2 regions of the Mesorhizobium sp. WSM3879 genome follow, and region 2 is predicted to be linked to the other one. Evidence: riboswitches for the same ligand, from Rfam matches in the RefSeq annotation. Region 2 holds a riboswitch; the other holds the start of a gene.
What was found. Region 2 has a riboswitch for S-adenosylmethionine ahead of CK218_RS24680 (O-succinylhomoserine sulfhydrylase). Riboswitches for the same ligand answer to the same signal wherever they lie in the genome.

Region 1 (14,861 bases), on a different contig from region 2:
CGAGGTCTTCTCGTCGGCGGTCCAGCCGAAGACGTTGCCTCCAAGGACCAGCGGCGCGATGGAAAGGTCGGTGCGACCGAGACGGCGTTTCTGCAAGACTGATCTCCGTGATGCTGGGAAGGGCCTGGATGCCCAGAGGATGGATTGCGGCTAAGCTAGGTCGTGCCTTGCCCAGGTCAAAGGCATGGTTTTGCTTTTTGATCGGGCCAGATCTTCACGAAGGCGCGACCTGCCGCCCCACCTCTTCCAGCCAGTGGTCGCGGATGCCGAGCGCCCTCAGATGCTCCACTGTGCTCAGGACATAGTCTTCGTTCCTGCCCGATTGGCCCACGGCACCGCGCACGACTTTTGCCGCATGGTCGGCGTCGAGCCCGCCGGCATATTGCTCATGCGCGCGGTCGACGATGTAGGCGACCGCTTCGACCGTTCCGCCTTGTCCCGCCCCATCCAGCCGGACATCGAGAGTGCGTTCGAGATAGACGCTGGTCACCAGTTCGCGCTCGCGCAGATAGGAAAGCACTTCGTCACGCAAATCGCCGGGCACGCGGAAGGCGAGCCCGACGCAGGAGCCGCCGCGGTCGAGGCCGAGCACCAGGCCCGGCCGCTCACGCGTACCGCGATGAACGAAGGAATAGACGCAGAGCGACCGGCGGAAGCCGTAAAGACGGGCGCGCCGCGTTTCGACATGTGCGAAACCGGGCCGCCAGATCAGCGACCCGTAGCCAAAAACCCAAAAATCGCCCATATCGCCAAGCCTGATTGCATTCGAGTGACGACACCACACCGGTAAGGTGCTTCTTCTGTCCCCGCTTGTCGTGCGTAAGAACAACCACCCGCTCGCCGCATGAGGGGTTAACGAGAGCCGCAGCATGACGTCAAGTGACGAGCGATCGCGCAAACCTCGCCGCCGGCTGTTCTGGCTTGCGGCGTTCATCTTGGTGCTGTTCGCGCTCTACAGCGGCGGATGGTTCTATCTCGCCGGCAAGGTCAAGACCGAGGCCGAGCGGGCCGTGGCCGAGCTTGGAGGCAAGGGCATCAAGGCCGACTGCGCCAATCTCACGGTCAGCGGTTATCCACTGGACTTCACGGTCGCCTGCGACAGCCTGGCCTATCAGGACGATGCCAGGAATGTAGCGGCCTCGACCGGCGATATGAACGTCGTCGCTCGCATCACCCAGCCTCTGTCGCCCGTGGCGAACCTGCGCGGGCCGTTGCGGACTGTGGCGCCGGGCATGCCGCCGCTTTGGCTCGACTGGGACAAGCTGCACGCCACGGTCAAGCTGTCATGGCCGCTTCCGCGCCGCATTTCGCTTCAGGCGGAAGGCGTGTCTGGACAGACCGATCCGGCCGACGACACCGATCCCGTGCAGCTGTTCAGCGCCGGCCAGGCGGCCGGCCAGCTGCAGCCGAACGGCCAGGACCTCGTCTATACCGGCAGCTTTGGCGACCTGAAGATCGACGCGGAAGCTGTCGGCGGACGCGTGCTGCCGGAACTCGACGGCGCCGGCGAAGCGACAGTGAAGAACGGCGTCGCGCTGATTAAGGCGCCGCCGAAAAGCCTGCGCGGCCAGTCGGTCGACATCGCAAGCCTCGACGTGTCATCGGGCACGGCGCGCGTAACCGTATCCGGGCCGATTTCGATCGACGCCGACGGCCTGATCGATGCAAATCTGTCGATCAAGCTGAAGGACCCGAAGGCCGTGGCGGCCATCCTCGCTGGCGCCATTCCCGAGCACAAGAGCGAGATCGAGCAGGGTTTTGCCGGCATTGCCATGCTCGGCAACCAACCGTCCATGCCGCTCAAGATCGTGAAGGGCAAGGCTTCGCTTGGCTTCATCCCGCTCGGCAAGATCAAGCCGGTCGATTGAGGCTGCGATGGCGGGACCGGTCAAACTGCTCAGCGTCGGCGCGTTCACCCTCGACACGATCCTGCGTCTCGAGACGCTGCCCGCGCATCAGGGCAAGTTCATCGCCAGCGACGGTGTCCAGATCGCCTCCGGCATGGCGACGAGTGCGGCCTGCGCCGCGCATCGCCTCGGCGCCGATGTGTCGCTTTGGGCGAGCGCGGGAGACGATGCGGTCGGCGACCGGCTGATTGCCGAGATCGAGGCGGAAGGCGTCGATTGCAGCCTGGTCCGCCGCGTCGCCGGCGCGCGCTCGGCGCTGGCCGCGATCCTGGTGGATGCCCATGGCGAGCGCATCATCGTGCCCTTCTATGACAGCAGGGCGCAAGCCGATCCCGACACGCTGCCGCTTGCCGAACTTTCCGCCTTCGACGCCGTGCTGGTGGACGTCCGCTGGCCGGGCGCCGCGGCACTTGCCTTGGCGGCCGCGCGGGACGCCGGCCGTCCGGCGATCCTCGACGCCGACACCGCGCCGGTCGACGTGCTCGAGCGGCTTTTGCCGTTGGCCTCGCACATCGTCGCCTCGGAGCCGGCGGCGCGGATCGTCTGCGGCCATGCGCTCGATCCGGAAAGCGCATGCGCCGATCTCGCCTCGCGCACCGACGCCTTCGTCGCGGTGACGGGCGGCGCTGCCGGAACCTGGTGGCATGATCGGAGAACCGGTCGCGTCCGGCATGTCGAGGCGCCGAAGGTCAAGGCGGTCGACACGCTCGCCGCCGGCGACGTCTTCCACGGCGCCTTCGCCGTCGGCCTTGCCGAAGCCATGCCGCCCGAGCAGGCGCTGCGCTTTGCCAGCGCCGCCGCCGCGCTTAAATGCCTGCGCTTCGGCGGCCGGCTCGGCGCTCCGGACAGAGCCGAGACAATGGCCATGATGGCGGCGCACTGGCCCCCATCGGGACAGATCGAGCAGAAGGCCTAGGGCTTGGCCCGCGGGTGCTCTACGGCCTGCCGGCCGAAATCCGGCACATCGATATCCTGGCCGGCCTCGATGATCGAGCGGCGGATGGCGCGCGTGCGGGTGAACAGGTCGAACAGCTTTTCGCCGTCGCCCCAGCGGATCGCCCGCTGCAGCGAGGCCAGATCCTCCGAGAAGCGCGCCAGCATTTCCAGGATCGCGTCCTTGTTATGCAGGCACACGTCCCGCCACATGGTCGGGTCGGAAGCGGCCAGTCGGGTAAAGTCGCGAAAACCGGAAGCGGAATACTTGATGACTTCCGTCTTGGTCACCGATTCCAGGTCGTCGGCGGTGCCGACGATGTTGTAGGCGATGATATGCGGCAGATGCGAGACGATGGCCAGGGTCATGTCGTGATGCTGCGGGTCCATCGTGTCGATGTTGGAGCCGCAGCGCCGCCAGAATTCGGAGAGCTTTTCCAGCGCCTCCGGATCCGTGCCCGGCAGCGGCGTGAAGATGCACCAGCGGTTGTCGAAGAGATCGGCGAACCCGGCATCCGGCCCGGACTTTTCCGTGCCCGCCAGCGGGTGCCCGGGGATGAAATGCACACCGACGGGCACATGCGGCTGCATTTGCGCGATCACCGAAGCTTTGGTTGAGCCGACATCGGTAAGGATCGCGCCTTTCTTCAGCGCCGGCGCGATTTCGGCCGCGACCTCGCCGGACGAGCCGACCGGAACCGAGACGATGACGAGATCCGCGTCGCGCACTGCGTCTTCGGCCTCGGTCGTGTAGGAATCGCCGAGACCCAGTTCCTCGGCGCGCTTGAGCGTCGATTGGCTGCGCGTCGCGATAGCGATGTGGCGCGCCAGGCCTTCGCGGCGGATGACGCGGGCGAGCGACGAACCGATCAGGCCGATGCCGACCAGCGCTATTCTTCCGAACATCGGTGCTGTCATGGTGCTTCAGCTTTTCAGAAATGTCTTGAGCGCCTCGACGACGCCGCGATTGGCCTCCTCGATGCCGATGCTCATGCGCAGCGCGTTGGGAAAGCCGTAGCCGGTGACGCGCCGCAGGATGTAGCCGCGCGCGCTGAGATAGTCGTCCGCGGCCGCTGCCGAATGCTTTTTGTTGTCGGGGAAGTGGATCAGCACGAAATTGCCGACGCTGGGCGTCACGCGCAGCCCGAGCCCGGTCAGTTCCTCGCTGACCCAGGCAAGCCACTTCTCGTTATGCGCCACGCTACGCTCGACATGGGCACGGTCGCGGATGGCCGCGATGCCGGCCTCGATCGCGGTTGCATTGACGTTGAAGGGCCCGCGCACCCGGTTGATGGCATCGACGATATGCGCCGGTCCGTACATCCAGCCGATGCGTGCGCCGCCGAGGCCGAGCTTGGAGAAGGTGCGGGTCATGACCACGTTCTCCGAGCTCCCGGCCAGCTCGATGCCGGCTTCATAGTCGTTGCGCCGCACATATTCGGCATAGGCCGCGTCGAGCACCAGGAGCACGCTCTTGGGCAGTCCGGCATGCAGCCGGCGCACCTCCTGGAACGGCACGTAAGTGCCGGTCGGATTGTTGGGGTTGGCGAGGAACACGATCCGGGTCGCCGGCGTCACCGCGGCGAGGATCGCGTCGATGTCCGCGCGCTCGTCGGTCTCCTTGACCGCCACCGGCTTGGCGCCGGCGGCTTGGATATAGATCTTGTAGACCATGAAGGCGTGTTCGGTGAACACGGCCTCGTCTCCCGGCGCGAGATAGGTCTGCGCCAGCAGCCCCAGGATCTCGTCGGAGCCATTGGAGCAGACGATGTTTGCCGGATTGAGGCCGTGCACATCGGCGATCGCCTCGCGCAGCCGGCGGGCGGAGCCGTCGGGATAAACGTCCAATTTGGCAGCCACCTCCCGGGCGGCCTCGATCGCCTTCGGCGAGGGCCCGAGCGGATTCTCATTGGACGACAGCTTGTAGACCTTCGTCACGCCGGCCGGCGCGGTACTTTTTCCCGGCACATAGGCCTCGATGTCCATGATGCCCGCGCGGGGCGTCGGACGTGGCTGATCCTGCTTCATGTCACAAATCCGTCGAGAGGCCCTGGTTCGAGGCCGCAGCGGAAATACAGGCCGTGGCCCCGAATGTCGAGTGCCGGCGCGCTCGCCCCAGTAGGCAGACCCGTTGACGAAGCGCGGCGCTGGCCCTAGAAGAACAGCCGGATCTCCCGTGGTGATTTGGCCGGTCGGCTTGCAGCCACGTTAAACAATTCGCTAAAGGGCCGTTTGCAACCTGTAACCGGCTTTGCGAAGGCAGGCCGGTTTTTTGTTGTCTGTTGCCGGCCGGACGCCGTATCGCGAGATCGATGCGACTGGATGGGGGAATGCAATGGCCGCTCAGCGCGCTCCAAGGACCAACCACGAGGCCGACCAACCGTCGAGCCCGGTGTTGCAGTTCGGTCCCGACAAACCGCTAAAGCTCGATGCGGGCACCGTGCTGTCGCCGTTCCAGGTCGCTTACCAGACCTACGGCGCCCTGAACGACGCCCGCTCCAACGCCATCCTCGTCTGCCACGCGCTGACCGGCGACCAGCATGTCGCCAGCACCAACCCGGTGACCGGCAAGCCGGGCTGGTGGGAGGTGCTGATAGGCCCCGGCAAGATCATCGACACCAGCCGCTTTTTTGTCATTTGCGCCAACGTCATCGGCGGCTGCCTCGGCTCCACCGGCCCGGCCTCGACCGATCCGGCGACAGGCAGGCCCTATGGGCTCGACCTGCCGATCATCACCATCCGCGACATGGTGCGGGCGCAGCTGATGCTGGTCGATCATTTCGGCATCGAGAAGCTGTTCTGCGTGCTCGGCGGCTCGATGGGCGGCATGCAGGTGCTGCAATGGGCCGCAAGCTACCCGGAACGCGTCTTCTCCGCGTTGCCGATCGCCACCGGCGCCCGCCATTCCTCGCAGAACATCGCCTTCCACGAGGTCGGGCGGCAGGCCGTCATGGCCGATCCGGACTGGCACGGCGGCAAATATCTCGATTTCGGCAGGCGGCCGGAAAAGGGCCTCGCCGTGGCGCGCATGGCCGCGCACATCACTTACCTCTCGGAAGCAGCGCTGCACCGCAAGTTCGGCCGCAACCTGCAGGATCGCGAGGCGCTGACCTTCGGCTTCGACGCCGATTTCCAGATCGAAAGCTATCTGCGCCATCAGGGCATGACCTTCGTCGACCGCTTCGACGCCAACTCCTACCTCTATCTGACCCGCGCTATGGACTATTTCGACCTCGCCGCCGACCACGGCGGACGGCTGGCCGATGCCTTCGCGGGCACCAAGACACGCTTCTGTCTCGTGTCGTTCACAAGCGACTGGCTGTTCCCGACCGAGGAAAGCCGCTCGATCGTGCATGCGCTGAACGCCGCCGGCGCGTCCGTCTCCTTCGTCGAGATCGAGACCGATCGCGGCCATGACGCTTTCCTGCTCGACGAACCGGAATTGTTCGCGGCCATCAACGGCTTCATAGCCTCGGCCGCGCGCGCAAGGGGGCTCAGCCTATGAGCAGCGCGCGATCTCTGTGTCTTGGCCGCACTTCTGAGGCGCCGAGATTCCCATTGGCCGCAAATGCTCAAAGGCCGGAGGCGTGCCCATGAGCGTTAATCGCGCCCAGCGCGTCGACCTCGAAGTCGTCACCGATCTCATCCCGCCGCATTCGCGCGTGCTCGATGTCGGCTCCGGCGATGGCGTGCTTCTGGAGGTTCTGCAGGCGACCAAGCAGGTTGATGGCCGCGGCCTGGAGCTGTCACAGCGCGGCGTCAACGAATGCGTGGCGCGCGGCCTTTCCGTCGTCCAGGGCGATGCCGACAAGGACCTCGAATTCTACCCCGACAAAGGTTTTGATTTCGTCGTCCTGTCGCAAACGCTGCAGGCGACCCGCAACCCGAAACTTGTGCTCGACGAGCTGCTTCGGATCGGCAACCGCGCGATCGTCTCCTTCCCCAATTTCGGCCATTGGCGCGTGCGCTTCTCGCTGCTGATCAAGGGCAGGATGCCGGTCACCAAGGACCTGCCCTATTCCTGGTACGACACGCCGAACATCCACTTCTGCACCATTCGCGACTTCGTCAATCTGTGCGAAGAGCTCGGCGCGACGGTCGAGAAGGCGACCGCGCTCGACGCCAACGGCCAGAAGATCGGCCTGTCGATGCCCTGGTGGTTCTGGAACTTCTTCGGCCAGCAGGCAGTGTTCTTGCTGAAACGATGATCTCGCTCGATCTCTTTCGACGCCGGCCGGCCGTGGTTCAAATCCCGTCGGAAATTCTGTCGGAGATAAGCACTGGGATTCTTGTGTGCACTTCGCCGCGTACCGGCAGCAATCATCTTGCAGGACTGATGGCTTCCGCCGGGCTGGGCAATCCACTGGAATGGTTTGGCGGGCGCCGGCTGCTCGAACAGCCAGGCTATCCGCGCGATGCCAGAGGGCAGCTTCTGAGGGCGCTGACGGAAGGACGGTCCTCTTGCGGAATCTACGCGATCAAGCTTTTTGCGAGTCAGTTCGCTCAAGTTGCCAAGAAGGTGAACCTCCCCGCCAGTCTTCCCAACCTTCACTATGTGCGCCTGACGCGCAGCGATCTGCTGGGTCAGGCGATCTCATGGGCGCGTGCGCGCCAAACCCGCAGATTCCGCTCTAGCGAGGTCAATCGCGCATCCCCACGCTATGACGGCGAGGCTATCGCCGAATCGCTTGAAAAGATTCTGATGGAGACTCTGGCTTGGGACCGGTGGTTCGCGAAAAACGGGCTGTCCGTCCTTGCGCTAACTTACGAGCAGGTCCAGCAAGACCCGAGAGGAAGCCTCGAGAAAATTGCCCAGTTGGCCGGGGTCGAGCCTGTCTGGGGAACGAATCTCGTGTCGGGCCTCGAAATCCAACGCGACGCGACCAATGACGAATGGCGAAAACGTTTCCTGTCTGAATATGCCGACCCGTCCAGCTTCCAGCACAGAAAAAAGCGTGGCTTCCTGAAGATCTAGAAACTGGGGCTTCATGCGATTGAAGCGCAGACTTGCAAATAGAATGGCACCGAGAATCGTTTGACGGCATACTCCGCACGGCTACTGCGACTGTACCGGCAAAACTGGTGGTGATTATCTATGGCTGAACACCCGATCTATTCGATCGTCATGGAGATGGAGAACGCCAAATCCATCGACTGGGACGAGATCGGCCTGGGGCTGAAGTCACTGGCGCGCGAAATCGCGGCTGTTTCCGCTAGCGGTTTTACAAGGCCAAAAGTTGTCGTGTCGCATGGCGGGCCCGATTCGGACGGCAGCTTGCTGCAAGCGAGCATTGAAGCTGAAGCGCCTGAATTGATGCTGGTTGCCGACCTGACAATCACAGCTTGCCCCGACGGTCGGTATTACGAACTCAAGAACAACGGCGTGCTTTTGACCGAAGGAGACATCGTCGTTTTCCTGGATTCGGACACGGTCCCTCAGCCAGGTTGGCTTTCAAATCTGCTGCAGCCGTTTCAACAGCCGCAAACCGTCTGCGTGAACGGCCATACCTATCTGTGCTATGACGACTTCTTCTCGAGAACCTTCGCCTTGATCTGGTTCTTCCCGATGGCCCGCGGAGATGAAAGATTCGCCTCGAAGCGGGCGATCAATGCCAACAATGTCGCCTTCCGGCGCCATTGGATCGTCAACCACCCTTTCCCGGCACATAACGGCTTCAAGGTGTCCTGCACGCTGCTGATGCACCAGCTTCGGCGCGAGGGCCACAAGATTGTCAACGTCGATGCGCGCGTTTACCACTACTCTCCGCGCGGCTGGCGGTTCTTCTATTGGCGCGCGTTGGTGACCGGCAGGGACGCCGACCGCAAGTTCGTCGCGCTTCATGCCCCCAGTCGCAGGCAGCGGATCGTCAAGTCGTTCAGTCGCTGGTGGACCATGTCGTGGCGCACGACGCGACGCGTGCTCAGCCACGCGCCGCAAACGGGTATGCCTCTTTGGCAGATCCCGTTTTCACTGGTGGTAGGCCTGGCTTTTTATACCCTGGCATTTCTTGGTCATTTCAGCCTCGCTGCCGGTCTCGTAAGCGACGAAATCGAAACCGTGCCTGACTATGTCGGGCATAGTTGAAGGATAAACCGCCGCGAAGTGTTGCTTTCAAACCGCATGACTTTGAGGAAACACGCTCTGAACTTGACCCCGATGCGACACCTCAGGTGACATAGGCGGCTCTTTTCTGTAGCGTTTGCCGAATCCATCCGGGGGCGGACATGGAGGCAGGTGGTGCGAGTATCTTACGGTCATCGTTTATCTGCCCATAACGAAAGTTAGATGCCGACTGCCTCCGACCCAGCTCCGCTGATCACCGTGATCACGCCGACGCACAACCGGCGAAGCCAGGTCGTGCGCGCGGTGGAAAGTGTTCTTGCCCAGACACTTACCCGCTTCGAGCACATTGTTGTCGACGACGGTTCGACCGACGGAACGGCCTTGGCGCTGGCCGAGATTCGCGATCCCAGACTGATCTATGTCGGCGCGAAATGGCGCGGCGCCAATGCCGCGCGCAACGCGGGCATCGAGCGCGCGCGGGCGCCGATCGTGACCTTTCTTGATTCGGACGATGTCTATCTGCCGGACCGCCTCGACCGGACGCTGTCGCACTTCGACAGGAACCCCTCGCTCGAAGTGCTGATCAGTTCCTTCATCTCGGTCAAGGGCGGCCGCAGCACCAAATGCATCAATCGTCAGGCTTTGCTCGACAAAAGCAGGCTGCAGCGCGCCCTGGTCTCGCAGACGATTTTCATCGCCGGCTCGGCGATCACCGCCCGGCACGAATCGCTGCTTGCGATCGGCGGCTTTGACAGCGATATCACGCGCATGCAGGACCGCGAATTGCTGCTGCGTTTTGCCAACCGCAGCGGCGCCTTGCTGTCGGATGATATCGACTGGAAAAAATACAATTCGGAAAATTCGATCTCCGGCCGGCGCGACGGCTATGTCGAGGCCTACGCCAACCTGATCGGCAAACATCCTTATATTGCCGACCGCTATCCCGACGTGCCGCCCTATATGATCGCGCGGCAGATCATCGCCGACATATTGAAGGGCAGGCTGCCACAGGCCTTTTCGGGCTATCTCGCCAATCGGTCGTCAAAGGCGCTCGGCTACTCGCCGACCGAACTGCTGCGCGGCTATGTCGTCGGCCGGCGCTGGCGCCGCGATTGCTATGACGAGTTCCGCGCCAGATACGGCGCCCGGGCGGCCTGAGGCACAGCGCGGCGCTCTGGCCGAAACAGTGCAAATGGGGACTTCACCGATCCAGCTCCGGAAAATAAGGATCGGAAAACCGCTGCCGCAGCCGTTCGCCAAGCAGGCAGTCGGTCGGCGCCTCCGCGTCGACGCGGATGCTGCCGGCGTCGCCGATCCCGCTCACCTCCTGGATCAGCTTGCGGCGGATAGCCGTCGAGAATTCCGACGCCGCATAGATCGGCAGCACGAACGAACCGGGGCCGCCGGTGACGCAATCGGCATAGTAGCGGTCGAGACGAATGACGCTCGGCGACGGACTGATCAGGATCGGCAGGCCGTTGACCACGATGCCCTTGGCCAAAGCCGCATCACGGATCATCGCGACGGGCAGCCCGGCATTGTTGGGCCCGTCCCCCGATATGTCGATGACCCGGCGCGGCGCCGAGTAGCTGTTTTTCTCCAGAAGTCCGGCGCCGAATCCGAGAGCGCCTGAAATCGACGTGCCGCGAAAGCTCCGGAATGGACGACCCGCGATCTTGTCGGCGAAGGCGTTGGCGCTGTCCGCGCCGTCGATCACTTGCCAGCCAATCACGCCGTCGTCGCGCACGACGCCCGCCCATTCGAAATAGGCGAGCGCGATGCGGCCCCTCGGGCCCGAGCGCACGGCGCTGATGAAGTCGGGATGGCGCAGCGCCTCGACATAGCCGGCGCGCTGCAGGGCGAACTCTTCTTCGTCCATCGATTGCGAGATGTCGACGGCCAGCACGAGTTCGACATCGACGGCAGTGCCGCCGATTGCAGGCATTGGCGCTGCCTCGGCGCAGGCAAGGCATGCAAGCAGGCTGAACAGCTTGAGCATGGCAGGTTCCACCACGCCGGGATTGTTCCCGGCGATCGCGGCGAAATAAAGCTATTTCTTGGCGCGCGCGGCAACAGGCGGGGGTTCGATCGCCCCGGCGCGGAGACGGGCCGGCTTCAGCGCCGATCCGCTGCTGTCCTTGACGATGGTGAGCGCGCGCGGGAAGAACTGGTTGTTGTGCAGACCGCGCCCGATATTGAGGATAGCGGCGTGCGGCAGTCTGGCCTGCAGCATCGCCAGCACGCGCCGAAGCGTGGCGCCGTCGAACGTATCCAGCGCTTCGTCGATGATCACCCATTTCGGCTTCCTCAGCGCCAGCCGGGCAAAGGCGAGCAGCCGCTGCTCGTCGTCGGCCAGCTCATGCTCCCAGCGCGCCGAGCGGTCGAGCTGGAACGAGAGGCGCTCGAGGCCGACTTCACCGAGCACGGCGGAAATCTCGTCGTCGTCGATCTTGGTGCCTTCGGCATGGTTGAGCACGTCGCGCAGCGTGCCGAGCGGGAAATAGGGGGTGCGCGGCACGAAGAACGGTGTCTCTCCGGCCGGCATGCCGATGCGGCCGCCGCCCCACGGCCAGAGGCCGGCGATGGCGCGGAAGAACAGCGTCTTGCCGGCGCGCGGATCGCCGGTGATCATGACGCGCTCGCCGGCCTTTATCTCGACCTCCGTCTCCGCAAGCCTGGTGCAGCCGTCGGGCGAGGCGACTTCGAGCTTGTCGAATGTCAGCGTGCCATTTGCGTTTTCGCCGAACGCGATGCGCTTTTGCTTGGCATGCAGGATGTCCGTTTCGCCGAGCGCGATGCGAAAGTCGGCAACGCGCATCAGCGTTGCCCGCCAATCGGCGATGCCGCCGATGTTGTTGATGAACCAGCGCAGCGAGGAATTCACCTGGTTGAAGGCGCCGACGGCCATCATCAAACCGCCGAAGCTGATGTCGCCCGCGAAATAGACCGGTGCGGCGACCAGAATCGGCGCCACCACGGTGATCCAGCCATAGGCGTCGGTAACCCAGGACAGGTTGATCTGGGCGCTGTAGATGCGCCGCATGGCGTCGAGCACGCCGCCGAGGTCGAGCTCGAGCTGCCGCCTGGCGTCCGCCTCGCCATGGGTGAGCGCGATGGCGTCGACATTCTCGTTGACGCGGACCACGGAGGAGCGCAGCACGGCCTCGCGCGTGTAGCGATCGCTGTTGAAGCGGATCAGCGGCCGGCCTACCAGCCAGCTCAGCCAGGAGGCGATGCCGGCATAGAGGATCGCCGCCCAGACCATGTAGCCCGGTATTTCCAGCGAATGGCCGCCGACATGGAAGACGAAGCCGGAAGAGAGCTCCCACAGCACGCCGATGAAGGACACAAGCAGGATGAAGGATTGCAGCAGGCCGACGCCGAGATCGGTCGACAGGTCGGAGAGATGCCCCGCATCCTGCTGCATGCGCTGATCGGGATTGACGCCGATCGCGCCCGCATGGGTGAGCCGGAACGCACGCGCCGGCCGCATCCATTCATCGATCAGGTCGAGCGTCAGCGCCTCGCGCAACTTCAGCCGGATCGTCTGGTTGAGCCAGGTCTGGCCGACATTGAGCACCAGGAGGCTGCCGGCGATTGCGGCAAACACCATCAGCTGATGCAGGAAGCCCGGCAGGTCGCGCCGCGCCAGGGCATCGTAGAAAGGCTGGTTCCAGCGGTTGAGCAGCACTTGCCCGATCGAGGTCGCGACGATGACGCCGACAATCCCGATCGAGGCCCACAGGAGCCGCCTGCGCACCGGCGATGCCTTCAGCGCCAGCCTGATCGCCGCCAGCTGGTCTGAGAGGCGGCTCGTCTCGACTGAGAACGCGGCCTGTTCGATACTGGGCGTGTGGTCCATGATGCGAGATCCCTGCTGCCAGGAACGGTCATTGGCGGCGATGCCGCACCCCGAACCCGCCTCTGAGATAGGGTGACGATTGCCGTATGACGCAAGGCTTGGCCCCGATCACGAACGCGTCATCCGCCTGCCCGCGGCACCGGGCCGTCGCCCCGACGCCCGAGCGTCGTTGCGCCCTGTGGCGAGAACACCGGCACGAAGACGCGGCGCGAGGCGCGCTGCGCGACAGGCACGCCCTGGTAGAGCCGCTTCTGCGCCTCGACGACGATGACCCCGGAAAAGATCGGCCAGAGCCGCCGGCCGGCGCGCTCCAGCACGTTGTGGAACTGCATCATGGAGCGCCGCGGCGATGGCGGAAAGAACAGCGCGTCCGACCATGCGGCCGGCGTGAAATTGGCCTCGCGCAGCAATTCGGTGAGCTGGCCGCGCGAGAACGGCCGGCCGTTGCCGAAGGGCGTGTGCTCGAAACGCGCCCAGACGCCGCGCCGGTTGGGCACGACGATGACGACCCTGCCCGCCGGCGACAGCACGCGCCAGATCTCGTTCAGCGTCTCGCGCGGATTTTCGACATGTTCGAGCGAGTGGACGAGCAGCATGCGGTCGATGCAGGAATCGACCAGCGGCAGCTCCTCGTCGAAGACCAGCGCCGTCGCCGTCGGCCCCGTCGCCGGCCAGACCACCGCCCCTTGCGTCGCCGGCATGAAGGCAAAGACGCGCTCGGCATCGGCGCCGAACCGCTCCAGCCACGGTAGCGTGTAGCCGAGACCGACCAGGCGCTCGTTCGGAACGGGCGCCCATATCGACGACAGCGACATGGTGATCGCGCGCTCGGCGAGGCGCCCGAGCGTGGTCGAATAGAAGGACCGGAGATCGACGATATCGGAATGCATGCGCCGGACGGTAGCCGCGATATCCGGCGAGTTCAACAAAGGCGGATGACATCCGCGGCCGGGCGCCCTATGTCTGCGGCCACAACGGAGAGCGACGAGATGCCGGTCGAAATCGAACAGTTCATGTGCCGCACCGACAATTTCGGCGTTCTGGTGCATGACCCCAGAAGCGGGCAGACGGCGATCATCGATGCCCCGGAAGAAGCGCCGATCCTGGCTGCGATCAAGCGCACCGGCTGGTCCCCGACGATGATCCTGACCACGCATCATCATGGCGACCATGTCGAGGCCAACCTGGCCCTGAAGGAGCGCTTCAAGCTCACCATCGTCGGACCGGAAGCGGAACAGGCGAAGATCCCCGGCATCGACGAGACGGTCAGCCAGGGTTCCGTCATCCGCCTCGGCGAAGAAGAGATCGAGGTCATCGAGACGCCCGGCCATACCGCCGGCCATGTCTCTTACCATTTGCCGGCCTCGAAGGTGGCCTTCACCGCCGACACGCTGTTTGCGCTGGGCTGCGGCCGGCTCTTCGAATGCAAGCCGCCGATTATGCACGAATCGCTGAAGAAGCTTGCCGCCCTTCCGGCCGAGACCGTCATCTATTGCGGCCACGAATACACATTGGCCAACGCGCGTTTCGCGCTGACCGTCGACCCCAGCAATTCAGCTTTGAAAGAGCGCGCCGCCAGGATCGAGAAGCTGCGCGCCGACAACAAGCCGACCCTGCCGACGACGATCGGCGAGGAACTGTCGACCAATCCGTTCCTGCGCTGGCACGACCCGGCGATCCGCAGGCATCTCGGCATGGAAAGGGCGAGCGATACGGACGTGTTCGCCGAGATCCGCAAGCGCAAGGATAACTTCTGAGCGTTCCTTTATGACCAGCGCCGTCGAAATCGTCGCCGCGCTCGGCCTCGAGCCGCACCCCGAGGGCGGCTGGTATGCCGAGACGTTTCGCGACGCGGAAGGTGGCACGCGCGGCCATTCGACCGCGATCTACTTCCTTTTGGAGCAAGGCCAACGTTCGGCCTGGCACCGGGTCAAGGACGCGGCGGAGGTCTGGCATTTCTATGCCGGCGCGCCGCTGGCGCTCGCCATGCATGAGGAAGGCTCCGGCACCGTCGTCGAACATCTATTGGGCGCGGCACTCGCCGCCGGCGAGCGCCCGCAGATCGTGGTCCCGGCCGGCTGTTGGCAGTCGGCGC
Region 2 (14,861 bases):
CCTTCTCGATGCCGATGACGCGCGATTCGAACAGCCGCGGATTGAGGTCGTCGGGGATGCGGGCGATGATGAAGTCGTGGCGGGAGGCGATCAGCTCGCGGGCGAGCACGTTCGAGGTCTCGACCTGCATGGTGATCTCGATGCGCGGATAGATGCGGCGGATCTCGCGAATCGCCGGCACCGCCAGCTCGATCGCCGGCGCGGTCACGGCGCCGAGAAACACCGAGCCGCCTTTGCCTGCCTTGAGCTCCGAAATCTCCCGGTCGGCTTCGCGCATTTCGAGCAGGATGGAGCGGGCGCGCCTGGCGAGCGCCTGACCGTAAGGGGTCAGCGTCACGCCGCGCGGCAGCCGCTCGCATAATTTCACGTCGAGCACCGCCTCCATCTCGGCAATCATGCGCGAGGCCGCCGGCTGGGAAATATTCATGACCTGGGCGGCGGCGCTCACCCGTCCGTGATCGTCGAGCGCGGCGATCATCCGCATATGGCGCAGGCTCAGGCCGCTGCGCAGCAGCGTTTCACCGTCCCCCGGAAGCTTCTCGTAATTTCCTGAAATCGTATCAGGATCGCGCAGCGCCGCCATGATTTCCCAGCCTCTCCGGCAGTTCTCTGCGCTACGCTAAATCATACCAGTTTCGGTATAGCAACCAGCAAAGATCGCATTTGACAGTTATGTCAAAGGGACACACCCTTCGCGCGTTCCGAGACGCAGCGATCGGCAACGAGCAAAATCGTATCGATTGAAACTGCGTCGCGGGGCCGATTGGGAGGATACCGGAGATCGATAAAGCCGACAGAGGCGCGATTGCGCTCCTGTTCGACTGCGCGGCCCGCGAAGCCCCGAGGTGTCGCGTCCATCAACCAGGGAGAGTAAATGTGAAGATCATCAAGACGCTGGCCGCCGTCGCGGCCCTTGGCATTGCCGCCACGACCTATTCGGCGCACGCCGCCGACAAGGGTCTCGTCGGCGTGCTGATGCCGACCAAAACCTCGCAGCGCTGGATCAACGACGGCGACGCCGTCAAGTCCCAGCTCGAAGCGCTGGGCTACACGGTCGACCTGCAATACGCGCAGGACGATATCCCGAACCAGCTCAGCCAGTTGGAAAACGAGATCACGAAAGGCCCGAAGGCGCTGATCATCGCTTCGATCGACGGCACCACCATGGCCGATGCGCTGCAGAAGGCCAATGACGCAGGCGTCGTCACCATCGCCTATGATCGCCTGATCAAGAAGACCCCGAATGTCGACTACTACACCACCTTCGACAATTTCGGCGTCGGCGTGATCCAGGCAAATTCCCTGGTCAAAGGCCTCAAGGAGCGCTTCCCGAACACCAAGCCGTGGAACGTCGAGCTGTTCGGCGGCTCGCCCGACGACAACAACGCCTTCTTCTTCTACAACGGCGCGATGTCGGTTCTGCAGCCGCTGATCGACGACGGCTCGATCAAGATCAAGTCCGGCCAGATGGGCATGGACAAGGTCGGCACGCTGCGCTGGCTCGCCGCCACCGCACAGGCCCGCATGGACAACCTGCTCTCGGCCAACTACTCGGACGGCAGCCGCGTCGATGGCGTTCTTTCGCCCTATGACGGCCTGTCGCGCGGCATCACCGCCTCGCTGCGCGCTGTCGGCTACGGCACGGATGCTCAGCCCTGGCCGATCGTGACCGGTCAGGACGCCGAGACCGCCTCGGTCAAGCTGATCATTTCGGGCGAGCAGTATTCGACCGTGTTCAAGGACACCCGCGAGCTGGCCAAGGCCACCGTGCAGTTGGTCGACAAGGTGCTCTCCGGCGGCAAGCCCGACGGCCTCGACACCAAGACCTACAACAACGACGTCAAGGTCGTTCCCTCGATTCTCTTGACGCCGCACGAGGTCGACAAGTCGAACTACAAGGCGCTGGTCGTCGACTCCGGCTACATCAAGGCCGAAGAGCTGAAGTAATCCAGCCTTTAAGGGAGGGGTCCTGCGCGACGCAGGGCCCCTTTTCGTTCAGAAGCGACCCCGGTATTGTTTTTGCCGGCTTCTGCAGCGCCATGCGCCATCGCGGCGCGAGCCAGACTGCAGTATGTTGATTTCGCGCATAACGTTTTCCGGAAACGGAAGGCCTGCGCCAGGGAGCGGAATTCCTGATGAGCTCGACGATTTTGGAGATGCGCGACATCACCAAGACGTTCCCCGGCGTGAAGGCGCTGTCGAACGTGAACCTCAGCGTCGAGGAAGGAGAGATCCACGCCATCGTCGGCGAGAACGGCGCCGGCAAATCGACGCTGATGAAGGTGCTGTCGGGCGTCTACCCGACCGGTACCTATGAAGGCGAGATCGTCTTTCGCGGCCAGGAATGCCACTTCAAGGGTATCCATGATAGCGAGCATATCGGCATCGTCATCATCCACCAGGAACTTGCCCTGGTGCCGATGCTGTCGATCGCGGAAAACATCTTCCTGGGCAACGAGCACGCCAGCTACGGCGTCATCGACTGGAACGCCAACGAGAAGCGCACCAAGGCCCTGCTCGACAAAGTCGGCTTGAAGGAAGATCCCAAGACGCTGATCACCAATATCGGCGTCGGCAAGCAGCAACTGGTCGAGATCGCCAAGGCGCTCAGCAAGGAAGTGAAGCTGCTGATCCTTGACGAGCCGACCGCCTCGCTCAGCGAAAAGGACAGCCAGGCGCTGCTCGATCTCCTGCTCGAGTTCAAGCGCCAGGGCATGACCTCGATCCTGATCTCGCACAAGCTCAACGAGGTGAACCGCGTCGCCGACAAGGTGACGGTGATCCGCGACGGGCGTACCATCGAGACCCTGCCCAGGAAGGACATCAGCGAGGACCGGATCATCACTTCGATGGTCGGCCGCTCGCTCGACGACCGCTACCCGCCGCGCGAGCCCCAGATCGGCGAGGTTATTTTCGAAGTGAAAAACTGGTCGGTGTACCATCCGATCCACGCCGAGCGGCAGGTGATCAAGAACGTCAACCTCAACGTGCGCAAGGGCGAGGTGGTCGGCATTGCCGGGCTGATGGGCGCCGGCCGCACCGAATTCGCGATGAGCCTGTTCGGCCGTTCCTATGGCCGGCATATCAGCGGCGAGGTCCTGCTCAGGGGTAAGCCTCTCGATCTTTCGACGGTGAGCAAGGCGGTGGAGAACCGGATCGCCTATGTCACCGAGGACCGCAAGACCTTTGGCCTCAACCTCATTGACCACATCAAGCACAATGTGACGCTGGCCAATTTGGGAGGCGTCTCCAGCCGCGGCGTCATCGACGACATGCGCGAGATGAGCGTCGCCAACGACTATCGCAAGAAGACCAACATCCGCGCATCCAGCGTCTATCAGCTGACCGGCAATCTTTCCGGCGGCAACCAGCAGAAGGTCGTGCTGTCGAAATGGCTGTTCGCCGACCCGGAAGTGCTGATCCTCGACGAACCGACGCGCGGCATTGACGTCGGCGCCAAGTACGAAATCTACACGATCATCGCCCGCCTCGCCGCCGAGGGAAAGGCAATCGTCGTCATCTCGTCGGAAATGCCGGAATTGCTCGGCATCACCGACCGCATCTATGTCATGAACGAAGGGCGTATCGTCGGCGAAATGGCGGCAGGCGACGCCAGCCAGGAAAAGATCATGCGCGCCATCGTTCGGGGAGAAGGAAAAAAAGCCTCATGAGCACAGAAAGCGCTCCCGCGCCGCAGAGCGGCGTCGCCGAAGACGTCAAGCATGGTCCGCGCGTCGCCGTTTCGGCGCTGACGACGAACCTGCGCGAATACGGACTGATCATCGCGCTGATCGTCATCATGCTGTTCTTCCAGTACACGACGTCCGGCACGCTGTTCAAACCGGTCAACCTCAGCAACCTGGTGCAGCAGAACTCGTTCATCATCGTGATGGCGCTTGGCATGCTGCTGGTGATCGTCGCCGGCTATATCGACCTCAGCGTGGGATCGGTCGCCGGCTTCATCGGCGCGCTTGCCGCAATGATGATGGTCATCTGGCCGCTCGGGATATTCAGCAATCCGCTGGTGGTCTCTATCGTTTGCTTGATCGTCGGTGCGCTTATCGGCGCGGCGCAAGGCTATTGGATCGCCTATCACCGAATACCGAGCTTCATCGTGACGCTGGCGGGTATGCTGATCTTCCGCGGCATCTGCCAGGCACTGCTTGGCGGCGGCTCCTCGGTCGGCCCGCTTCCCGACAGCTTCAAGGCGTTGAGCTCCGGCTTCATCCCCGACGTCATCGGCCCGCTGACGCTCATTCCGCCGACGGTGAATGCGGCCGGCAAGACCATCGTCGGCAGCGGCCTTACGCTGCACATGACGACGATCGTGCTCGGTCTGGTCGCCGTGCTCGCCTATGCCTATTTCGGCTTCAGAACACGGCGTAAGCGCGAACGGCATGGCTATGAGGCGGAGCCCTTCCCGCTGTTCGTCGTCAAGACGCTGGTCGGCAGCGCGCTGGCGCTGTTCCTGGTCTTCCAGTTCGCCAGCTACAGGGGCCTGCCGGTGGTGCTTCTGGTGATGGGCGTGCTGATCTCGCTGTTCGTCTTCGTCACCAAGCGCATGACCATCGGCCGCCGCATCTATGCGATGGGCGGCAACGCCAAGGCGGCGCAGCTGTCGGGCATCAACACCGAACGGCTGACGCTGCTCGTCTTCATCAACATGGGCGTGCTGTCGGCGCTCGGCGGCCTGATCATCGCCGCTCGCCTCGGCCAGGCCGTCCCGGCCGCAGGTCTGGGCAGCGAACTCGACGTGATCGCCGCCGTCTTCATCGGCGGCGCTTCGGCGATGGGCGGCGTCGGACAGGTCATCGGCGCCGTGGTCGGCGGCTTCATCATGGGCGTGATGAACAACGGCATGTCGATCATGGGCGTCAATGTCGACTGGCAGCAGGTGGTCAAAGGCCTGGTGCTGCTCGGTGCCGTCATCTTCGACGTCTACAACAAGAACAAGGCGTAGAGGCCGGAGGCAAGGACTAAGGAGGCATACGGGTTCTAGATCGCGAAGCTGCCGGCAACCCGTCGGCGCGAAGAAGTCTTGGAAGGACCAGGCTCGCGAGTGCAATCCGGACAAAGAGTTTCAACCGTGGCGCGGATCGGTTCCGGGCCGCGCCGGTCAGGGCTTGCCAATCGGCAGCCGGGCCAAGGCAAAAGAGAGAGGGTTCATCATGCTGATTTCCCAGATCCTCGATGACGCCGAGACGATCCGCGTCGTTGCCCGCAGCGGCGGCAAGACCCGGATCATCAACGGCGCGCGCAGCGTCTATTCGCTGGCGATGGAGGCAGCCCGCACCGGGACCGGGCTCGAGGCGCTGATCGAGCGCAAGGGCTATGGCGAGACGGTCGACCTCGACGCCGTCTACAAGAAGGGACGCCTGGTATCGCCAATCAACCATCCCGACCCCGCGCATCTCCACCTTACCGGCACCGGGCTTACACATCTCGGCTCCGCCGCGACACGCGATTCCATGCACAAGAAGCTCCGCGACGGCGAGGAGCAACTCACCGATTCCATGAAGATGTTCCGCATGGGGCTGGAGGGCGGCAAGCCGGCAAAGGGCGAGATCGGCGTGCAGCCGGAATGGTTCTACAAGGGCAACGGCACGATGGCGGTGGCGCCCGGTGCCGCGCTGATGTCGCCGGCCTTCGCGCAAGACGCCGGCGAGGAGCCGGAGATCGCCGGCATCTATGTCATCGGCGACGACGGCGCGCCGTTCCGCGTCGGCTTCACGCTGTCCAACGAGTTTTCCGACCATGTGACCGAGCGCGTGAACTATCTGTTCCTCGCCCATTCCAAGCTGCGCAACGCCTCGTTCGGACCGGAAATCCTGATCGGCGAGCTGCCCGCCCACATCAGGGGCTCTTCACGAATCTGGCGCGACGGCAAAGTGCTTTGGGAAAAGCCGTTCCTGTCCGGCGAGGCGAACATGTCGCACACCATCGCCAATCTCGAGCATCACCACTTCAAATATTCGGCCTTCCGCCAGCCGGGCGACGTGCATGTGCACATGTTCGGCACCGCCACACTCTCGTTCGCAGACGGCGTCAGGACCGAGGAAGGCGACACGTTCGAGATCGAGGCCAAGGATTTCGGCCTGCCGTTGCGCAACCCGCTCGCGATCGAGAAGCCGGTGAAGGTGGCGGTGAAGGCGCTGTAAGGTTAGAGCGTGATCTCCCCCACGAGGGGGGAGATTGGCAGCTTCAACCTCAATAAATATCGAAATCGAAATACTTCGACTGGATCTTCTTGTAGGTGCCGTCGGCAACGATGGCGTCGATGGCCGCGTTGAGGCGGTCGCGCAGGGCGGTGTCCTCCAGGCGCACGGCGATGCCGGCCTCGGTCTCGGTGCCCTTGACGTCGCCCACCAGCTTGCAGCAGTCGTCGCTCGCCTTCTTCATCCAGTCGACCAGCACGAACTTGTCCGAGATGACGGCGTCGAGACGGCCGTTGAGCAGATCGGTCACCGCCTCTTCCTGGGTCGGGTAGAGCTTCGCCTCGGCGCCGGCCTTGGCGTAGACGTCCTGGGCGTAGTTGGCCTGGGTGGTCGAGGCCTGGGCACCGACCGTCTTGCCGGCAAGCGAGGCCGGCTCGGTCGAGGCGATGTCGGCGTCCTTCAGGGCGACCAGCGCAAGCGGCGTCGTGTAGTATTTATGGGTGAAGGCGACCTGCTTCTTGCGTTCCTCGGTGATGCTCATCGAGGCGATGATGGCGTCGAATTTCTTGGCCTGCAGGGCCGGAATGATGCCATCCCAATCCTGGGTGACGATCTCGCATTCGACCTTCATCTGCGCGCAGAGCGCATTGGCGATGTCGATGTCGAAGCCTTCGACCTTGCCGTCCGGCGTGATGGTGTTGAAGGGCGGATAGGCGCCCTCGGTGCCGATCTTGATCTTTTCGGCCGCGTCTACCGAACCGACGCCGAGCGCCAGCATGGCGGCGGCCGCAGCCGACAGGATCCATCTGGATATCTGCATTTTCATCCCCTTGGGTTCAGTTGCTACATGGTCGGACGCAGCCAAGCACGGCGCGCCAGGCCGGGCAAGCACAGCTTGGCGATCAGCGCGCGGCGCGGAAATGCTTGGACAGTTTCAGGCCCTGCGCCTGGTAGTTCGAGCCGAGATCGGTGCCGTATAGCGCCAGCGGGCGCTTCAGCATATGCTCGTAGACGAGGCGACCGACGATCTGGCCGTGGTCGAGGATGAACGGCACCTCGTGGCTGCGCACTTCAAGCACCGCGCGACTGCCGCTGCCGCCGGCGGCGGAATGGCCGAAGCCCGGGTCGAAAAAGCCGGCATAGTGGACACGGAACTCGCCGACCAGCGGATCGAAAGGCGTCATCTCGGCGGCATAGAGCGGCGGCACGTGCACGGCTTCGCGAGAGACCAGGATGTAGAACTCGTCCGGGTCGAGCACGAGCTCGCCGGCCCCGCTCTTGTAGAGCGGTTCCCAGAAGTCGACCACATACTGAGCGGCGCGCTTGTCGACGTCGACGAGGCCGGTGTGGTGCTTGCCACGATAGCCGACCAGGCCGTCCTTGTCGCCGTCGAGATCGATAGAGAGCGCAATGCCGCCGCCGGAGATGTTGGGCGGCTCGGTCGCAACCAGCATCTCGGCGTGATGGAGGTCACGCAACTCATTCTCCGACAGCACGGCGTTGCCGGTGCGGAAGCGGATCTGCGACAGGCGCGAGCCGGCGCGCACGACGATCGGGAAGGTGCGCGGGCTGACCTCGAGGTAGAGCGGGCCATGATAGCCGGCGACGATCTTATCGAATTCATGGCCGCGGTCGGTCATGACACGCGTGAAAATGTCGAGCCGTCCGGTCGAGCTCTTCGGGTTGGCCGAAGCCGAGACTTCCGCCGGCAGCGCCAGGCTTTCCTGCAGCGGCACGATGTAGACGCAGCCCGTCTCCAGCACCGCACCCTCGGCGAGGTTGATCTCATGCAGCTTCAGCCGGTCCAGCTTGTCGGCCACCAGATGATCGGGACCGGGCAGGAAGGAAGCCCGCACGCGAAAGGCCTTGTCGCTAAGTCTGAGATCGAGGCTGGCCGGCTGGATCTGGTTGGTGTCGAGCGCGCGCGGCGACTTCAGCGCGCCCGACTGGAAGAGCGCCGCGATGTCCTGATCTGGAAGAATGCCTGTCTGCCGCAATGTCTGGCTCCGGGCGATGTCATTATCGTCGCAGTTTCCTGTCGCAAAACCGCAGGATACTTTTGCGGAAGCTGCCTGGTACAAACCTCTTAATCAAGCCGGCAATTGACGCAAGCGCGGTGCGGGTCTAAAGGGTCGTTATCCCGTGGTGATTTGGCCGGTCGGCTTGCAGCCACGTTAAACAAGTCGCTAAAGGACCGTCGGGCCGCAAGGCCGTATGGACCGGTTGCGACGTCGCGGCCGGTTTTTTTGTGTTTGGAAGTAGGGCAATGACCAAGACGCGTAACTGGAAACCTCAGACGGCACTCGTGCATGGCGGGACGCTGCGTTCCGGCTTCGGCGAGACCGCCGAAGCGATGTATCTCACCCAGGGCTATGTCTACGAGACGGCCCAGGCAGCGGAAGCCCGCTTCAAGGGGGAGGAACCCGGCTTCATCTATTCGCGCTACGCCAACCCGACCGTCGATATGTTCGAGAAGCGCATGTGCGCGCTGGAAGGCGCCGAAGACGCACGCGCCACCGCTTCCGGCATGGCCGCCGTGTCCGCCGCCCTGCTCTGCAGCGTCAAGGCCGGCGATCACATCGTTGCGGCGCGGGCGCTGTTCGGCTCCTGCCGCTGGGTGGTCGAGACGCTGGCGCCGCGCTATGGCATCGAGGCGACGCTGATCGACGGCACCGACATTGCCAATTGGGAAAAAGCGGTCAGGCCGAACACCAAGCTGTTCTTCCTGGAAAGCCCGACCAACCCGACGCTGGAAGTGGTCGATATCGCCGCTGTCGCCGCTTTAGCCAATTCGATCGGCGCGCGCGTGATCGTCGACAACGTCTTTGCCACGCCGCTGCAGCAGAAGCCGCTGCAGCTCGGCGCCCATATCGTGGTCTACTCGGCGACCAAGCATATCGACGGACAAGGCCGCTGCCTCGGCGGCGTCATCCTGTCGGACAAGAAGTGGATCGACGAGAACCTGCACGACTATTTCCGGCACACCGGCCCGAGCCTGTCCCCATTCAACGCATGGACGCTGCTGAAAGGCCTCGAGACGCTCCCGCTGCGCGTGCGCCAGCAGACCGAAAGCGCCGGCAAGATCGCGGACTTCCTGGCTGGCCGGCCGGAGATCGCCCGCGTCATCTATCCGGGCCGGGCCGACCATCCCCAGGCGGATATCGTCAGGAAGCAGATGTCGGGCGGCTCGACGCTGATCTGCCTTGACGTCAAGGGCGGCAAGCAGGCGGCCTTCGCCTTGCAGAACGCGCTCGACATCGTGCTGATCTCGAACAACCTCGGCGACGCAAAGAGCCTGATCACGCATCCGGCGACGACGACGCACAAAAACCTCACTGACGAGGCCCGCGCCGAGCTTGGCATCGGACCAGGCACGCTCAGGCTCTCCGTCGGGCTGGAGGATACCGACGACCTGCTCGCCGACATCGAACAGGCGCTCAAGGCGGCGAAGGAATGAACCGCCACGGCTGCAAAGAGCGCGCTTGAGCCGCAGCCGGCTCAAGCAATCTCTTCGAGTTCAGTCATCCCGTTGTTGCGGATTGTCATTGCGTTGCCACGCCATTCGACGGCTCCGCCAAGCCAGCCGCGCGCCCAGATGGCGGGAAGCATCGCGTCGCGCACGATCATCGCGGTGACGCTGCGCGGCGACAGATACCAGCCCTTGGACCAGGCGAGCATGCATTCGGGCACATAGGCGATCGCCAGCACGCAGAGCGCGGTCGTGGGCAGGCTGACACCGGCGCTTGCCGCCGCAATCAGCGCCATAAGCAGCGGCGCGACCACACCGGTCAGGATTTCCGGCGCGAAGAACAATGGGAAGGTGACGCGGCGCAGCCGCGCCCAGCGCGCCTGGCGCGACCAGATTTCGGCGAGCGTGCGCTGGCCGAGCGGTTGCTCGAAGGGCGCGGCTACGAGATTGACCCGAAGGCCAAGGCTGTTGACCAGCTTGGTCGCCGCCGCGTCCTCGGCGATCTCGGCGGCCAAAGCCTGGATGCCGCCATTTGCATCCAGCATCGGCTTGTTCCACAGCATGCTCTTGCCCTGGGCGAAGCCAAGGCCGAGCGCTTCGCCGGCATATTGCCAGCGCGCCTGCAGCGTGTTGAGGAAGGCGCATTCGACCTCGGCCCAGAAACCGTCCGGCCGCGAGCCGATCGGCGTCGAGCAGACGAGGCCGGTGTCCGGCCGCCAGGCCGCCATCAGATGCTGGACATAGTCCTTGGGCATCAGGACGTTGGAGTCGGCCAGGATCACCCAGTCGTGCCGCGCCGCCCGCCAGCCCTTGATGCAGTTGTTTAGCTTGGGATTGGCGCTGATCCTGTCATCGCCGACGAGGAGCCGCGCCGGAACATTCGGAAATCTCGCGATGGCGGCGTTGATCAGCTTGACCACGGGATCTTCGCCGTGCGCGACGCAGAAGATCAGTTCGTAGCGCGGCCAATCGAGCGAGAAGGCGCGGTCGAGCGTCTCCTGCGTGAACGGCTCCACACCGCGCGACGGCACGACGATCGAGACAGGCGGCTGTTTGCTGGAAGGCGGAGGAATGATCCGCCTGGGCTTCAGCCGCGACGATGCGAGCAGGATGCTGGCAAGGTTGCAAAAAAGAAGGGCCGAGGAGGCAAAGACGGCTGCGAGGGTCAGTTCCATCGAGATCTGGTCACTCCGGAAAGGCCGCCCGCGGCCGTTTCATCACTCGACAGAGCGCCCGAGTCGCCCGCACGGTTTGTGCACACCAACATTGTCATGTGTCACTTAAATGACATTGTTTGTCGGCAGGTGCGGTGGAAAAGCCGGCAGGCTGGCGACGCCGCGGAGGTAGAACCGCGAAGCGCGACAAAATGTTTCCTGCGGCACCGGAGTGGCTCATGTATCGCGCCGTGACGCGCAACATCGAAGTGCAGGTCAGGCCGTTCTATCTGGAGGACCGTTCCGATCCGTCCGAAAACCGCTATGTATGGGGCTACCAGGTGACGATCGACAACCGGTCGGACGAGTTCGTGCAGCTTCTGTCGCGCTACTGGCACATCACCGACGGGCGTGGCCGAGTCGAAGAGGTGCGCGGCGAGGGCGTGGTCGGCGACCAGCCGGAGCTCAACCCCGGCGACAGCTATCAGTACACGTCGGGATGCCCGCTCTCGACGCCATCCGGCATCATGGTCGGCCACTACACGATGCGCAACGGCCGCGGCGAAACGTTCGACGTCGCCATTCCGGCTTTCTCGCTCGATATGCCGGGGACGAAAAGGACGGTGAATTAAAGAACTCGAGTTCCCCGCCTCCGCAAAGCGGGGGCGAGGAACCGGAGCTTTCTCACTCCGCCGCAAACTCCGCCGGATCGAAGTCGTACTGCGTCGAGCAGAACTCGCAAGCGACATGGATGCCGCCGTCCTCGGTCGAGTCCTTGATCTCCTCGGCCGAGAAGCCTTCGAGAATGCCTCGGATTTTGTCGCGCGAGCAGGAGCACTGGTCGGCAACCGGCACACCGCGGAAGACGCGCACGCCGTGCTCGTGGAACAGGCGATAGAGCAGCCGCTCGGCGCCCACCGTCGGATCGATGAGCTCGGTCGGCTCGATGGTGCCGAGCAGCGCCAAGAGTTCCCGCCAGGAATTGTCGGCCGGTTCGTGCGTCACGTCTCGTGGATCGCCATCCCCGCCCGAAATGTCGGGCACGCGCATGCGTTCGGGCGCCTGCGGCAGGAACTGCGCCAGGATGCCGCCGGCGCGCCATTGCTCGCGAGCCCCGCCCGGGCCCGGGGTCACGAGCTTTGCAACCGACATCCTCAGATCGGTCGGGATCTGCTCCGACTGGCGGAAATAGATGCGCGCGGCTTCTTCCAGCGATGTGCCGTCGAGCTGGACGATGCCCTGATAGCGCTGCGTGTGCGCGCCCTGATCGATGGTCAGGGCCAGGACCCCGGTGCCGAGCAGCTTCTCCTGCGAGATCCCGCCCGAGGCAATCAGCGCCTGCAGCCGGTCGGCGTCGAAGCGCGCATAGGCGCGCAACGAATGCGGCGTGGTGAAGTCCGCCACCAGCATGTCGACCGGTCCGTCGGTGCGGGTCTGCAGGATGAACTTGCCCTCGAATTTCAGCGACGTGCCGAGCAGCACGGTGAGCACGCAGGCCTCCGCCAGCAGGCGCGCGACCGGCTCGGGATAATCGTGGCGGCTAAGAATGGCGTCGAGCATCGGCCCGAGCTGCACCGTGCGGCCGCGCACATCCAAGGGCGCTACTTCGTAAGGCACGACATGGTCGTCGCCGGCGAAGCCGAATTCGCCGAGTTTGGGTTGATGCTCAGCCAAGGAAAGCGTTTCCAGCATGACAAAACTCCGGGGCGCGTCCATCCCGCTTTCCAGGCGGCATGGGTCGAAGCGCGTTCGATTTCAGTGATGGCCCGCAAATAGGCATCACATATCCCCGGATCAAGTTGGCGCGGATCAAGTCGACCCCGGTCAAGCGCCCAGGCACCAGGCCAGCACCGCCTTCTGGGCGTGCAGCCGGTTCTCGGCCTCGTCGAAGACCACCGAATGCGGTCCGTCGATCACCTCGTCGGTGACCTCCTCGCCGCGATGCGCAGGCAGGCAGTGCATGAAAAGCGCGTCGGACTTCGCCCTGGCCATCAGCGCGGCGTTGACCTGGTAGGGCAGGAAGACGTTATGGCCGCGGGCGCGATGCTCCTGGCCCATCGACACCCAGCTGTCGGTGACGACGCAATCGGCCTGGTCGACGGCCTCTTCGGCCGAGCCGGCAAACCTCACCTTGCCGCCATTGGCCTTCGCCCAGTCGACATATTTCTCGAACGGCTCGCTGCCCTCCGGCACGGCGACATTGAGATTGAAGCGGAACCGCGCCGAGGCTTCCAGAAGCGAGTGCAACACATTGTTGCCGTCACCTGTCCAGGCAAAAGTCTTGCCTGCCACCGGACCGCGATGCTCCTCATAGGTCATGATGTCGGCCATCAGCTGGCAGGGATGGGTATCGTCGGTCAGCCCATTGATCACGGGCACGGTCGCGTTTTCGGTGAGTTCCAGCAACCGGTCATGCGAGGTGGTGCGGATCATAATGGCATCGACATAGCGCGACAGCACCTTGGCGGTGTCGGCGATGGTTTCTGAACGGCCGAGCTGCATCTCGGTGCCGGTCAGCATGATGGTCTCGCCGCCGAGCTGGCGCATGCCGACGTCGAAGGAAACGCGCGTGCGCGTCGAAGGCTTGTCGAAGATCATCGCCAGCACCTTGCCGTCGAGCGGCTTCGAACGCTCGCCGGCCTTGAGCCTGGTCTTTCGCGCCATCGCGTCGTCCAGCATGATGCGCAGATCGCCTGCGGAAACGGCGGACAGATCGGTGAAGTGACGAACGCTCATCGGCAGATTCCAAAACTACTTCGCGGCTTCGGCCGCGATCGCGTCGGTCAGGCCCTTGGCGCCCGACCGAATGCGCTTCAGCGCCTCGCCGATCTCCTCGTCGGTGACGGTGAGCGGCGGCAAAAGCCGAATGACGTTGTCGCCCGCCGGCACCGCAAGCAAGTGCTGGTCGCGCAGCGCCATGTTAACCTTGGCGTTGGGCATGGCACATTTCAGCCCAAGCATCAGGCCGGTTCCCCGGATGCCTTCGATGACCTCGGGAAATTCGTCGCCGACCGCCGCCAGTCCCTGCTTCAGCAGCAACGCCTTGCGCTGAACGTCCTCGAGGAAGCCGTCGGCCAGCACGACGTCGAGCACGGCATTGCCCACCGCCATCGCCAGCGGATTGCCGCCGAAAGTGGTGCCGTGCACGCCGGCCGTCATGCCGGCCGCCGCTTCGTCGGTTGCGAGGCAGGCACCCATCGGAAAACCGCCGCCGATACCCTTGGCGATCGCCATCAGGTCAGGCGTGACGCCCGCCCACTCATGCGCGAACAGCTTGCCGGTGCGCCCGATGCCGCACTGGACCTCGTCGAAGATCAGAAGCAGGCCGTGCCGGTCACAGAGCTGCCGAAGCCGCTTCAACGACTGCGTAGGCACCGGGCGGATGCCGCCCTCGCCCTGCACGGGTTCGATCAGGATAGCCGCGGTTTCCGGTGTGATCGCCTTCTCCGCGGCGTCGATATCGTCGAACGCGACCTGGTCGAAACCCTCGACCTTCGGACCGAAACCCTCGAGATATTTGTACTGACCGCCGGCTGCGATCGTCGCCAGCGTGCGGCCGTGGAAGGCACCCTCGAAAGTGATGATGCGGAAACGCTCCGGATGGCCTTTGACGAACTGATAGCGCCTGGCCGACTTGATGGCGCATTCCAGCGCCTCGGCGCCCGAATTGGTGAAGAACACCTTGTCGGCGAAGGTTGCATCGACCAGCCTTTCGCCCAGCCGGCGCTGCTCCGGGATCTCGTAGAGATTGGAGACGTGCCACAGCTTGGCCGCCTGCCCGGTGAGCGCCGCGACCAGATGCGGATGGCTGTGGCCCAGCGAGTTCACGGCGATGCCGCCGGCGAAGTCGAGATATCGCTCGCCCTTGTCGGTGACCAGCCAGGTCCCCTCCCCGCGGTCGAAGGCCAGGGGTGCGCGAGCAAAAGTCTCGTAAAGCGCCGAACCGCTCATTATATGCGTCTCCGGAACCGGAAATCAAAAAAGCCGCCAATGCGGCGGCCTTTGCGGCTTATCATGTTTTTCGGCCATGAAGTCAACGAAAAGGTCGCGCAGAAGCGCGCGGCAAGGCTCCAGCGCCACGCC

Region 1: it holds a riboswitch for S-adenosylmethionine, as region 2 does, so the genes downstream of both, CK218_RS18125 (homoserine O-acetyltransferase) here and CK218_RS24680 (O-succinylhomoserine sulfhydrylase) in region 2, are expected to answer to the same signal.

What each region holds. Positions count from the first base shown of each region.
Region 1 is NZ_NSFZ01000007.1:241,409-256,269, reverse strand. Features, by position in the region: gene CK218_RS18155 (aldo/keto reductase) at 1-96, opposite strand, end outside; gene CK218_RS18150 (gamma-glutamylcyclotransferase) at 215-745, opposite strand; gene CK218_RS18145 (DUF2125 domain-containing protein) at 870-1,868, shown strand; gene CK218_RS18140 (sugar kinase) at 1,876-2,823, shown strand; gene CK218_RS18135 (prephenate/arogenate dehydrogenase family protein) at 2,820-3,758, opposite strand; gene hisC (histidinol-phosphate transaminase) at 3,765-4,868, opposite strand; SAM riboswitch at 5,007-5,084, shown strand; gene CK218_RS18125 (homoserine O-acetyltransferase) at 5,176-6,345, shown strand; gene metW (methionine biosynthesis protein MetW) at 6,434-7,048, shown strand; gene CK218_RS18115 (Stf0 family sulfotransferase) at 7,045-7,815, shown strand; gene CK218_RS18110 (glycosyltransferase) at 7,936-8,925, shown strand; gene CK218_RS18105 (glycosyltransferase family A protein) at 9,127-10,062, shown strand; gene CK218_RS18100 (DUF1194 domain-containing protein) at 10,106-10,903, opposite strand; gene CK218_RS18095 (ABC transporter ATP-binding protein/permease) at 10,955-12,766, opposite strand; gene CK218_RS18090 (methyltransferase domain-containing protein) at 12,886-13,656, opposite strand; gene gloB (hydroxyacylglutathione hydrolase) at 13,756-14,523, shown strand; partial or broken gene CK218_RS18080 (cupin domain-containing protein) at 14,534-14,861, shown strand, end outside.
Region 2 is NZ_NSFZ01000013.1:106,796-121,656, forward strand. Features, by position in the region: gene CK218_RS24645 (LysR substrate-binding domain-containing protein) at 1-583, opposite strand, end outside; gene chvE (multiple monosaccharide ABC transporter substrate-binding protein) at 877-1,947, shown strand; gene mmsA (multiple monosaccharide ABC transporter ATP-binding protein) at 2,136-3,671, shown strand; gene mmsB (multiple monosaccharide ABC transporter permease) at 3,668-4,960, shown strand; gene araD1 (AraD1 family protein) at 5,169-6,158, shown strand; gene CK218_RS24670 (ABC transporter substrate-binding protein) at 6,208-6,975, opposite strand; gene CK218_RS24675 (2'-deoxycytidine 5'-triphosphate deaminase) at 7,058-8,152, opposite strand; SAM riboswitch at 8,288-8,365, shown strand; gene CK218_RS24680 (O-succinylhomoserine sulfhydrylase) at 8,422-9,612, shown strand; gene CK218_RS24685 (ceramide glucosyltransferase) at 9,654-10,799, opposite strand; gene apaG (Co2+/Mg2+ efflux protein ApaG) at 11,018-11,410, shown strand; gene CK218_RS24695 (Hsp33 family molecular chaperone) at 11,463-12,494, opposite strand; gene argF (ornithine carbamoyltransferase) at 12,603-13,514, opposite strand; gene CK218_RS24705 (aspartate aminotransferase family protein) at 13,530-14,729, opposite strand.